DNA from 2 places in the Lysinibacillus sp. CD3-6 genome. Region 2 is predicted to be linked to the other one. Evidence: riboswitches for the same ligand, from Rfam matches in the RefSeq annotation. Region 2 holds a riboswitch; the other holds the start of a gene.
The links. Region 2 has a riboswitch for lysine ahead of FH508_RS17565 (aspartate kinase). Riboswitches for the same ligand answer to the same signal wherever they lie in the genome.
Positions count from the first base shown of each region.

Region 1: linked by a shared signal. The riboswitch ahead of FH508_RS01200 (amino acid permease) and the one ahead of FH508_RS17565 (aspartate kinase) in region 2 are both predicted to bind lysine.

Region 1 covers NZ_CP085880.1:244,794-249,666, reverse strand. Annotated here, with positions in the region: gene FH508_RS01205 (hypothetical protein) at 1-172, opposite strand, end outside; gene FH508_RS01200 (amino acid permease) at 175-1,638, opposite strand; lysine riboswitch at 1,723-1,898, opposite strand; gene FH508_RS01195 (CynX/NimT family MFS transporter) at 2,077-3,282, shown strand; gene FH508_RS01190 (nitric oxide synthase oxygenase) at 3,324-4,370, opposite strand; tRNA gene FH508_RS01185 (tRNA-Glu) at 4,591-4,662, opposite strand; tRNA gene FH508_RS01180 (tRNA-Asn) at 4,664-4,740, opposite strand; tRNA gene FH508_RS01175 (tRNA-Ile) at 4,753-4,826, opposite strand; tRNA gene FH508_RS01170 (tRNA-Gly) at 4,831-4,873, opposite strand, start outside.
Region 2 covers NZ_CP085880.1:3,519,711-3,524,583, reverse strand. Annotated here, with positions in the region: gene uvrC (excinuclease ABC subunit UvrC) at 1-651, shown strand, start outside; lysine riboswitch at 780-958, shown strand; gene FH508_RS17565 (aspartate kinase) at 1,061-2,287, shown strand; gene FH508_RS17560 (YslB family protein) at 2,759-3,193, opposite strand; gene FH508_RS17555 (succinate dehydrogenase cytochrome b558 subunit) at 3,466-4,074, shown strand; gene sdhA (succinate dehydrogenase flavoprotein subunit) at 4,142-4,873, shown strand, end outside.

The sequences.
Region 1 (4,873 bases), 1.5 Mb from region 2:
TTGTAGAAACAACCATCACAATCAACAGAGAGGACAGTATTGTTGTTGGTACGGAGTATTTTTTCATACCAAAATACAATGGAATTAGTGCCATACTGGATGCCGCTACAGCATTCATTAATACGGAAGGAATGCGAAAAAGCTGCCCTCTAATTAATAGGACAGCTTTCATTTCTATTTCTCTACTTTTAAATCACACTGTTGCAGTGGAATCATTTTCGTTTTATGTTTTATTTTATAGCCCAACCACAAGGCGATAAACAGTGGTATCCCGATATAAGAAACAAGGACACCATACCAGTCAACCGAATCACCTGTGAAAGCTGTATAATTTTGACCAATTACAACAATCATACACAATGTAAATGCAAAGAGTGGTCCGAATGGATACAGCTTTGCTTTATATGGTAGTAATTTTAGGTCTAAGCCTTGCGCTTCATACGCTCTACGGAAGCGATAATGACTAAATGCAATACCAAGCCATGCAATGAAGCCTGACATCCCCGAAGCGTTTAAAAGCCACATATAGACAACGCCATCACCAAAGAATGATGCTAAAAATGCTAGGCAACCGACTGCTAATGTTAGCAGTAATGCGTAAATCGGAATTCCGCGACGGCTAAGCTTTGCGAAAATTTTAGGTGCGTGTCCATCTACTGCTAATTGCCATAACATACGTGATGATGCATATAACCCCGAATTACCTGCAGACAACATCGCTGTTAATATAATGGCATTCATTAATGATGCAGCAAAGGCAATACCTAAGCGGTCAAACACTAGTGTGAATGGTGAAACAGCAATATCTTCAGATAATAAACGAGCATCTGTAAATGGAATTAACATCCCAATTGCTGCAATGGCTAAAATGTAAAATAAAATAATTCGCCAAAAGACTGACTTAACCGCTTTCGGAATATTTTTACCAGGATCATCAGTTTCCCCAGCAGTGATTCCTAATAGCTCTGTCCCTTGGAACGAGAAGCCTGCTGCTAGAAATATGCCGAATGTAGCAAGGAAGCCACCATGGAATGGACCATCACTTATAAAGAAATTCGTAAAGCCGACTGGTGCTTGTCCTCCTAAAATACCAAAAATCATCAATAGACTGACGATAATGAAAACAATAACAGTCGCAACTTTTATCATGGCAAACCAATATTCACTTTCACCATAGCTTTTTACAGAAAGTAAATTGAATGTTAGTACGATCGCAATAAATATGACTGTCCATAGTGCCGAAGAGCTGTCTGGGAACCAGTACTTCATTATAAGAGAAACTGCTGCAATTTCAGCGGCAATTGTAATCGCCCAGTTATACCAGTAGTTCCAGCCAAGTGCAAAGCCAAGCGCTGGATCTACAAATTTTGTTGCATACGTACTAAATGAACCTGATGACGGCATATAAGCTGCCATTTCACCCAAGCTTGTCATTAAAAAGTACACCATAATGCCGATTAATGCATAAGCAAGAAGTGCACCACCTGGTCCAGCCTGTGCTATAGCACCACCACTGGCTAGAAATAGCCCAGTTCCGATAGTACCACCTAACGAAATCATTGTTATATGGCGGCTTTTTAATTCTTTTTTCAACTCTGGTGCTTTATGACCGAGCTGATTAACTTTTATTTCACTCACGTTAAAGCTTCCTTCCTTTTATAAGAGGCAATAAAAATGCCATCACATGAACGTTGTGATGGCTAAGTAAATCCTCTGTTTCTTCAAAATGATAGCACAACACGTTGTCCAACGTGACAGTTCTGTTCCTTTCGGAGACAGCCCCAGCATGAGGTTTTCAAGTCCCCTCACACTTCGGCAATATTTCCTTTCAGCTAACATCTTCAATGCTTGTCATCTCCACTAGCTTACTAATAAATACCGCGACCTCTACCTCAATACAAACATGAGGCATATAATTATTAAATTTATGATGTGTCTTAGTTTAACATACGACCTAAGACATTTCAATAAAACGATTAATGTTCTGTATTTTATGAATATTCTACTATTTTTATTAATGTGATAAAGTGTTATAGTGGTTCGAATTATAACTGTTCTATCAGGGAGGTACTTATTTTGACAACTAACGAAGAATCTACTTATCCTAGCAGAAAGATTAACTGGAAGGGCACAACGCTCTTATTAGTTATCGGTGTAATTTTTCTTGCTTCGACATTACGTATGCCATTAACGGTTGTAGGACCAATTATTTCCTTCATTCGTGAGGATCTCGGTATATCTAACGTACTTGCAGGCTTTCTAACAACAATTCCATTGCTTGCATTCGCACTAGTGTCACCTATTGCCCCAATCGTTGCAAGAAAACTAGGACTAGAACTAACTCTTTTTCTATCAACCATTTTATTAGCACTTGGGATTGTACTGCGCTCACTTGGAACAACAGGGTTACTCGTATTCGGTACAATGATAATAGGTGTAGCTATTTCATTTGGTAACGTCCTCATCCCAGGGTTACTTAAATTAAAATTCCCTTATCATGTTGGTTTACTAATGGCATTCTTCACAATGTCCATGAACTTAACGGCTGGTATTGGCGCTGGTATTAGTTATCCTATAGCCAATGCATCTCTTGGCTGGCAAGGTGCACTTGCCATCGCTATAGCTCTTGTCGTCGTGACTATCTTAATTTGGATTCCTCAATTAAAATTTAATAAGCCTGAACCAACTGTAGCTACTACGAAAACTCGTATACCACTGTGGAAATCACCAGTTACTTGGGCAGTCACTGGCGCAATGGGTTTACAATCGTTATTATTTTATACAACTGCAGCTTGGATTCCTGAAATCTATATTGCCCAAGGAATAGCAGCAGATCGTGCAGGTTGGATGTTTTCAATCATGCAAATTTCCCAAGTACCTATGGCTCTAGCTGTACCGATTATCGCTAGTAAAATGACATCACAACGACCTCTCGTTTTGATGTTTACTGCTTTTTATGTTGTCGGCTTTACTGGCCTTGTCATGGAATGGACTAATCTCGCTGTATTGTGGATGATATTGCTAGGATTAGCAGGTGGCGCTTCATTTTCACTTGCAATGATGTTCTTTACTCTTCGTACTCGTACGGCATTTGAAGCAGCTGATTTATCGGGCTTTGCACAATCATTAGGCTATTTATTAGCCGCAGTTGGCCCTATTTTATTTGGTTACCTACATGATTTATTTGGCGGTTGGAACATCGCTGGCTGGCTATTCGTTGTCGTTGCAGTATTACTATTCTTCTGCTCATTTAGAGCTTCTAGAAACGAATATATAAATTAAAAAAAGCAGCTCATCCTACTATGAGCTGCTTTTTTACATTTTTAATAAGGCGGTTTTTGATAAAAGAAATTCGGTGTATTATAAACATTGACATAAGGCTTATGGAAAATATGCGTTGTTGCAGGTGATAATGGGGGAATCAACCAAGTCCAATTGCCTGTTAAGTCGCGACCTGCCTTCTGCTCAGCTTCTTCAAATAACTTAAATTGCTGTGCAGCAGTATGATGATCGACTATACTTACACCATCTTCTTTAAAGGAAAACAGTACAGCAATATTTAATTCAACTAATGAGCGATCACGCCAAAGCGATGCTTGCTTAGTCGTATCGAGCCCAAAAATTTCAGCGATTTTCGGCAACATATTATAACGATCAGTATCAGCTAAATTACGTGCCCCAATTTCTGTCCCCATATACCAACCATTGAAAGGAGCCGCTTGAAAGTCGATTCCAGCCATTTGAAAACGCATGCTTGAAATAATCGGCACCGCATACCATTTCAACGCTAGTTCCTCCACTTGTGGGTGCTCAGGATGGCGAATTACAACTTCTAGTACATCTTCACGTGGTATTGAAAACAATTGTGGTTGACGGTCATCCACCTGGATAACGAGTGGTAATACATCAAATGCTGTGCCCTCGCCCTGCCAGCCTAGCGATTCACATACTTTTGTAAATGGTACAGAATGTGGGTCACCAACAATGCCAGCTTCCGTCTCATAGCCTGCATAACGGATCAACTGATGATTCCAAATCTTTACTCTACCAGATGCAAATACCGTTATTGTTGGCCGAATTTTACCACCATTTGTCGCATATTGAATATGACATAACAACTTCTCAAATATCCCTTGCTCATCTAAAACATCACGGGCATCCTCAACATGAAGTGACTGCCAAAATAATCTCCCGATACATTTATTACTATTACGCCAAGCTACTCGTGCACCAAAAGTAAGCTCCTCTGTTGAAGGAATATATTGTCCTTCATTTTCAACTTGCTGTAATCTATTTGTTAGCCATTGTGCAGACTCATTTTGCTCCATTTGATAAAGTGTTAAAAAACGTTGTATCTCTTGTAGTTTCATGTCGTTTTCCTCCATCTACCCTCATATTAGATGAATAGAAATAAATTCTCCATGAAAAAATTCATTAGAAAACATACATCTTTTATATATGAAATACTTTGTTCAAATTTAAATCAATAGTCAAAAATTCTCCATCAAAATTTTATAAAAACTAAATGAATAGCTTAAAAAATTACAAAGAAAAAGCATGTAGCAACAATATGCTACATGCTTTACTAGATGACCCCTACGGGATTCGAACCCGTGTTACCGCCGTGAAAGGGCGGTGTCTTAACCGCTTGACCAAGGGGCCATGGCTCCGAAGGCAGGACTCGAACCTGCGACAACCTGATTAACAGTCAGGTGCTACTACCAACTGAGCTACTTCGGAATAATTTTTTAATGGGCCTAAATGGACTCGAACCATCGACCTCACGCTTATCAGGCGTGCGCTCTAACCAGCTGAGCTATAGGCCCTCTTTGGAGCGGGTGATGAGAATCGAACTCACGACATCAGCTTGGAA
Region 2 (4,873 bases):
ATTGAAGCTTTTGATAATAGTCATATGCATGGTGCTGATGCGGTATCAGCAATGGTTGTATTTATTGATGGTAAGCCTGCTAAGAAGGAATATCGTAAATATAAAACACGCACTGCCGCAAAACATGATGATTATGGAGCAATGCAAGAAGTGATACGTCGCCGTTACACAAGAGTATTAAAAGAAGGCTTGCCATTGCCTGATTTAGTTCTAATAGATGGTGGTAAAGGACAGATGGAAGTCGCGCGAGAAGTGTTAGAGGACGAGCTTGGACTTGTTATCCCAATTGCTGGCTTAGCAAAAGATGAAAAACATAATACATCCCAGCTTTTATTTGGTGATCCACCTGAGGTCATTGCATTAAAGCGGACAAGTGACGGGTTTTATTTACTTCAGCGTATTCAGGACGAGGTACACCGTTTTGCGATTACATTTTTACGCCAACAGCATGAGAAAAATGCTATTCAATCTGTTCTCGATGGCATTGAAGGTGTTGGGCCAAAACGCAAGCAACAATTATTGAAGCACTTTGGTTCAGTTAAAAAGATTCGTGAAGCAAGTGAGCTTGCACTTCAAGAAGCGGGAATACCTGCGAACTTAGCGAACAGCATTTACAATTATTTTCAGCAACAGACGTTGTCAAAGGATTAGACATGTGCTAAGGTTGTGATAGAACAAAGCAGTGAAAAACTGATATGTTCTATTACACTTTAGATGAAGAATATGTGGGCAGAGCATATATTTTCATAAAGGTAAAAATGAATAATTTCACTATTTTAAGTGATGATAGAGGTGCAAGATTCAATAGTAGCACATTGAAGGATGGACAAATCCAATGATGGTGTGTGAAAGGGGAGCTTGCCGAAGTGAAGTATCGTTGTTTCCGATACTTTGCTGGTTTTGCATTTAATAGATGTAAGACTGTCGAATCTTGACGTTTCGGAGAGCTATCACACATGCGCAAGCTTTTTATTGTACATGTTGCAGGCAGCTTTCACGTTATGTGAAGGCTGCCTTTTTGCTGTTCTAGAGACGAATCGATAAAAGGAGAATGATAATAATGGCGAGTATTGTATTAAAGTTTGGCGGACCAGCAATCGCTTCAACCGAGCAAATTCAAGAGGTCGCAAAAATAGCGATAGCCAAAAAAGAGCTTGGCTATGATGTTGTAGTAGTGACAGCTGCGATGGGACGCACAGCAAAAGACTTAGCAAAGATGGTACGTGGTATATCAGACGATGCTTCTAAACGTGAAATGGATGTACTACTTTCGACGAGTTCACAACTCGCAAGTGCCCTTTTTGCAATTGCTTTACAGGAGGCGGGCTATGATGCAGTATCTTTGACTGGCTGGCAGGCTGGTGTGCAAACAGATGGGAAACATTTTCATGCACGTATCGACCATATCGATGTGTGCCGTATGAAAGAACATTTGATACAAGGTCAAATTGTCGTTGTTGCGGGAGAGCAGGGCATTTCTAATGCAAATAATATTACAACGCTTGGTAAAGGTGGAGCCGAAACAACGGCAGTAGCCATTGCAGCTGCATTAGAAGCGGAACGTGTGGACATTTATACAAATGTAGATGGTGTTTATACAGCAGATCCTAGGTTTATAAAAAAAGCAAGAAAGCTAAAGGAGATTTCATATGATGAAATGCTTGAACTGTCCCATTTAGGTTCACATATTTTACATCCACGGGCAGTGGAGCTTGCTAAAAAGTTTCAAATGCCTGTCATTATTCGTTCAAGTGTAGAAGATACAGCAGGTACTTTATTGAAGGAGGAAGTTGAAATGGAGAAAAATTTAATCGTACGTGGTGTTGCTTATGAGTCTGATATCATTCGCCTAACTATCGGTTATGATACATACTCTACTGCATCGTTAGCAGATATGTTTGCTATCCTAGCAGAGAATCGCATTAATGTTGATATTATTGTGCAAGCTATTATTGAAGGTGTGAGACCATCTGTATCATTTACCATTTTAAAAGAAGAGTTTGCTGATGCTTTACGTGTACTAGAGGATAGTAAATTATCACTTGGTTTTAGCTTTGCAGATTTTGAAATTGGACTAGCGAAAGTTTCGATTATTGGATCAGGCATGGCGTCAAATCCAGGTGTTGCAGCACGAATGTTTGATCGCTTACGTCGAGAAGAAATTGCAGTAAAAATGGTCAGTACTTCTGAGATTAAAGTTTCTGTTGTTGTCCCACAGGACGAGATGATTCGCGCTGCAAACGCATTACATGATGAGTTTAATTTAGCAGAGGAGATTCACGAATAGTAGCTTTCTATAGATAACTACATAGGTTGATTTCCGCTACAGGCGGGCGCTTTCCGCGGGCACAAACGTAAGCCGTCACCCTCGCTGGCGCGTCTTACGTTTTGTGCATTCCCGCAGGAGTCGCCCACCCTGCGCTCCAATCAACTAAGCACTTTGGTAAATAAATATTGATGACTAAGAATCCAATAGCTAATCTTCTTTTATAAAATAATATAGAAGACTTCTGCGGTTGATTTCCGCTGCGGGCGGGCGCTTTCCGCGGGCACAAACGTAAGCCGTCACCTTGGCTAACGCGAAATGCCCGCGTCTTACGTTTTGTACGTTCTCATCAGGAGTCGCCCGCCTCCGCTTATCAACGCAACCAGGAATATGCCGATGGATACCTATAATAAAAAAAGACAAAAGGCATGTTGCCTTTTGTCGACGCTGAAAAAGGATTGCTTTTCTAACAAAATCGCAATACTTACAAGCTTATCTATTTGGTATTGTATTCATAATACGCTCTTTAACATCCCATTTAACTGTAAACATGACTTGCTGTTGCTTTTCGCGCTTCTCATCATAACATTCCGTTAAGTATCCTTTTGATTGTTGGATTTGTTCAGCAATAAACCCTGCTTCCAATCTAAAGCTCCGATTTTGAATTTGCAAAAGGGTTGGCTCATTTGTTAAATGGAAAATACGTCCATCCTTAGACTCCTTTGTCAATTCAAGAGTACCCCAGCACGCATCCGCGAAAAATGCGATAAGTTCATCTTGACTTTTACAAGGGAACTTCCGTGCAAGCTCTTTTCCAGCCCAATATAGTACGTCATCTTCATGTTTACCGAGAATAGATGATAGAATATGATCACGGATTAACTCATATCCAAATGGTGAGATTGTATTAGATGGATTATTTAACATAGAAATCCTTCTTTCTTAGAATTTTCTTATAATTCAGCGTCAATAAAGTAAAGGTAGAATTTTCGAGAAGAAACGACACGTTATGTACTAGATTGCTTCTATAATGAGGGCTATTAAAAACTCTATGTTACCTTGACGCTCGTAGCTCTTGAGAGTACAATAAACATGTCATAATATTGTACCATGATGAAATACACAGTCAATGGAGTATCATTTACAAAATGGTGACTTCTTTTGTTGTGCTATTTTAAGTACTAAGGGGGGTAACAGTCTTGTCGAAAGATCGAGAGTTTTTATGGCGTCGCTTACATTCTCTACTTGGTATCATTCCAGTAGGTCTGTTTTTAACGATGCACCTATTCATTAACTTTACAGCAGTAGGCGGAGCAGAGAGCTACAATGATGCAACCGCAGTAATGGAAAAGATTCCATTTCTTATCCTAGTAGAGTGGATTGTCATCTATATTCCATTAATGTTCCACGCATTTTATGGTGTGTACATCGCATTCACTGCTACACCAAATACAGGGCGTTTCAGCACATACCGTAACTGGATGTTCTCATTACAACGCTTCACAGGTGTATTTTTAGTAATCTTCATTGCATGGCATATTTTCCAAACTCGTATTCAAAAAGCGCTTGGTACACACGTTGATTACGACATGATGGCAAATATCGTAAATAATCCATTTATGCTTGGATTCTATATTGTTGGTATTATATCAGCAACTTTCCACTTATCAAATGGCTTATGGGCATTCCTAGTAAGCTGGGGTATCACACAATCTCCTCAGTCTCAAAAGATTGCTACTTATGTAACAAACGTTCTTTTCGTAATTCTAAGTGTAGTTGGTGTGGCTGCTATTTTAGCTTTCGTTTAATTTAATAAAAGCTACTATAATAGTGCATGCAATCATTGCAATTTTTTAAGAGGAGTGAGAAATAATCATGGCGAAAAGCAAAATAATTGTTGTCGGCGGCGGTTTAGCTGGTCTGATGGCAACGATTAAAGCAGCTGAAGTTGGTACTGAAGTTGATTTATTCTCATTAGTTCCTGTAAAACGCTCACACTCTGTATGTGCGCAAGGCGGAATTAATGGTGCCGTAAATACAAAAGGTGAAGGGGATTCTCCTTGGATTCACTTTGATGATACAGTATATGGTGGGGATTTCTTAGCAAACCAACCACCTGTTAAAGGTATGTGTGATGCAGCCCCTGGTATTATTCACTTAATGGACCGTATGGGTGTAATGTTCAACCGTACGCCAGAAGGTTTACTTGATTTCCGTCGTTTCGGTGGTACGTTAATGCACCGTACAGCATTCTCAGGTGCAACAACTGGTCAGCAATTACTATACGCGTTGGACGAGCAAGTTCGTTCTCACGAAGTAGCTGGTTTAGTTAACAAATATGAGCACTGGGAATTCCTTGGTGTGGTTATTGATGATGACGGCGTTTGCCGCGGTATCGTAGCACAAAATATGCGTACAGAAGAAATTAAATCATTCCGTGCAGACGCTGTAATTATGGCGACTGGTGGCCCTGGTATTATCTTCGGTAAAACAACAAACTCTGTTATTAACACAGGTTCTGCTGCTTCTATCGTATACCAACAAGGTGCTTCATACGCGAATGGTGAGTTCATTCAAATTCACCCTACAGCGATTCCTGGGGACGAC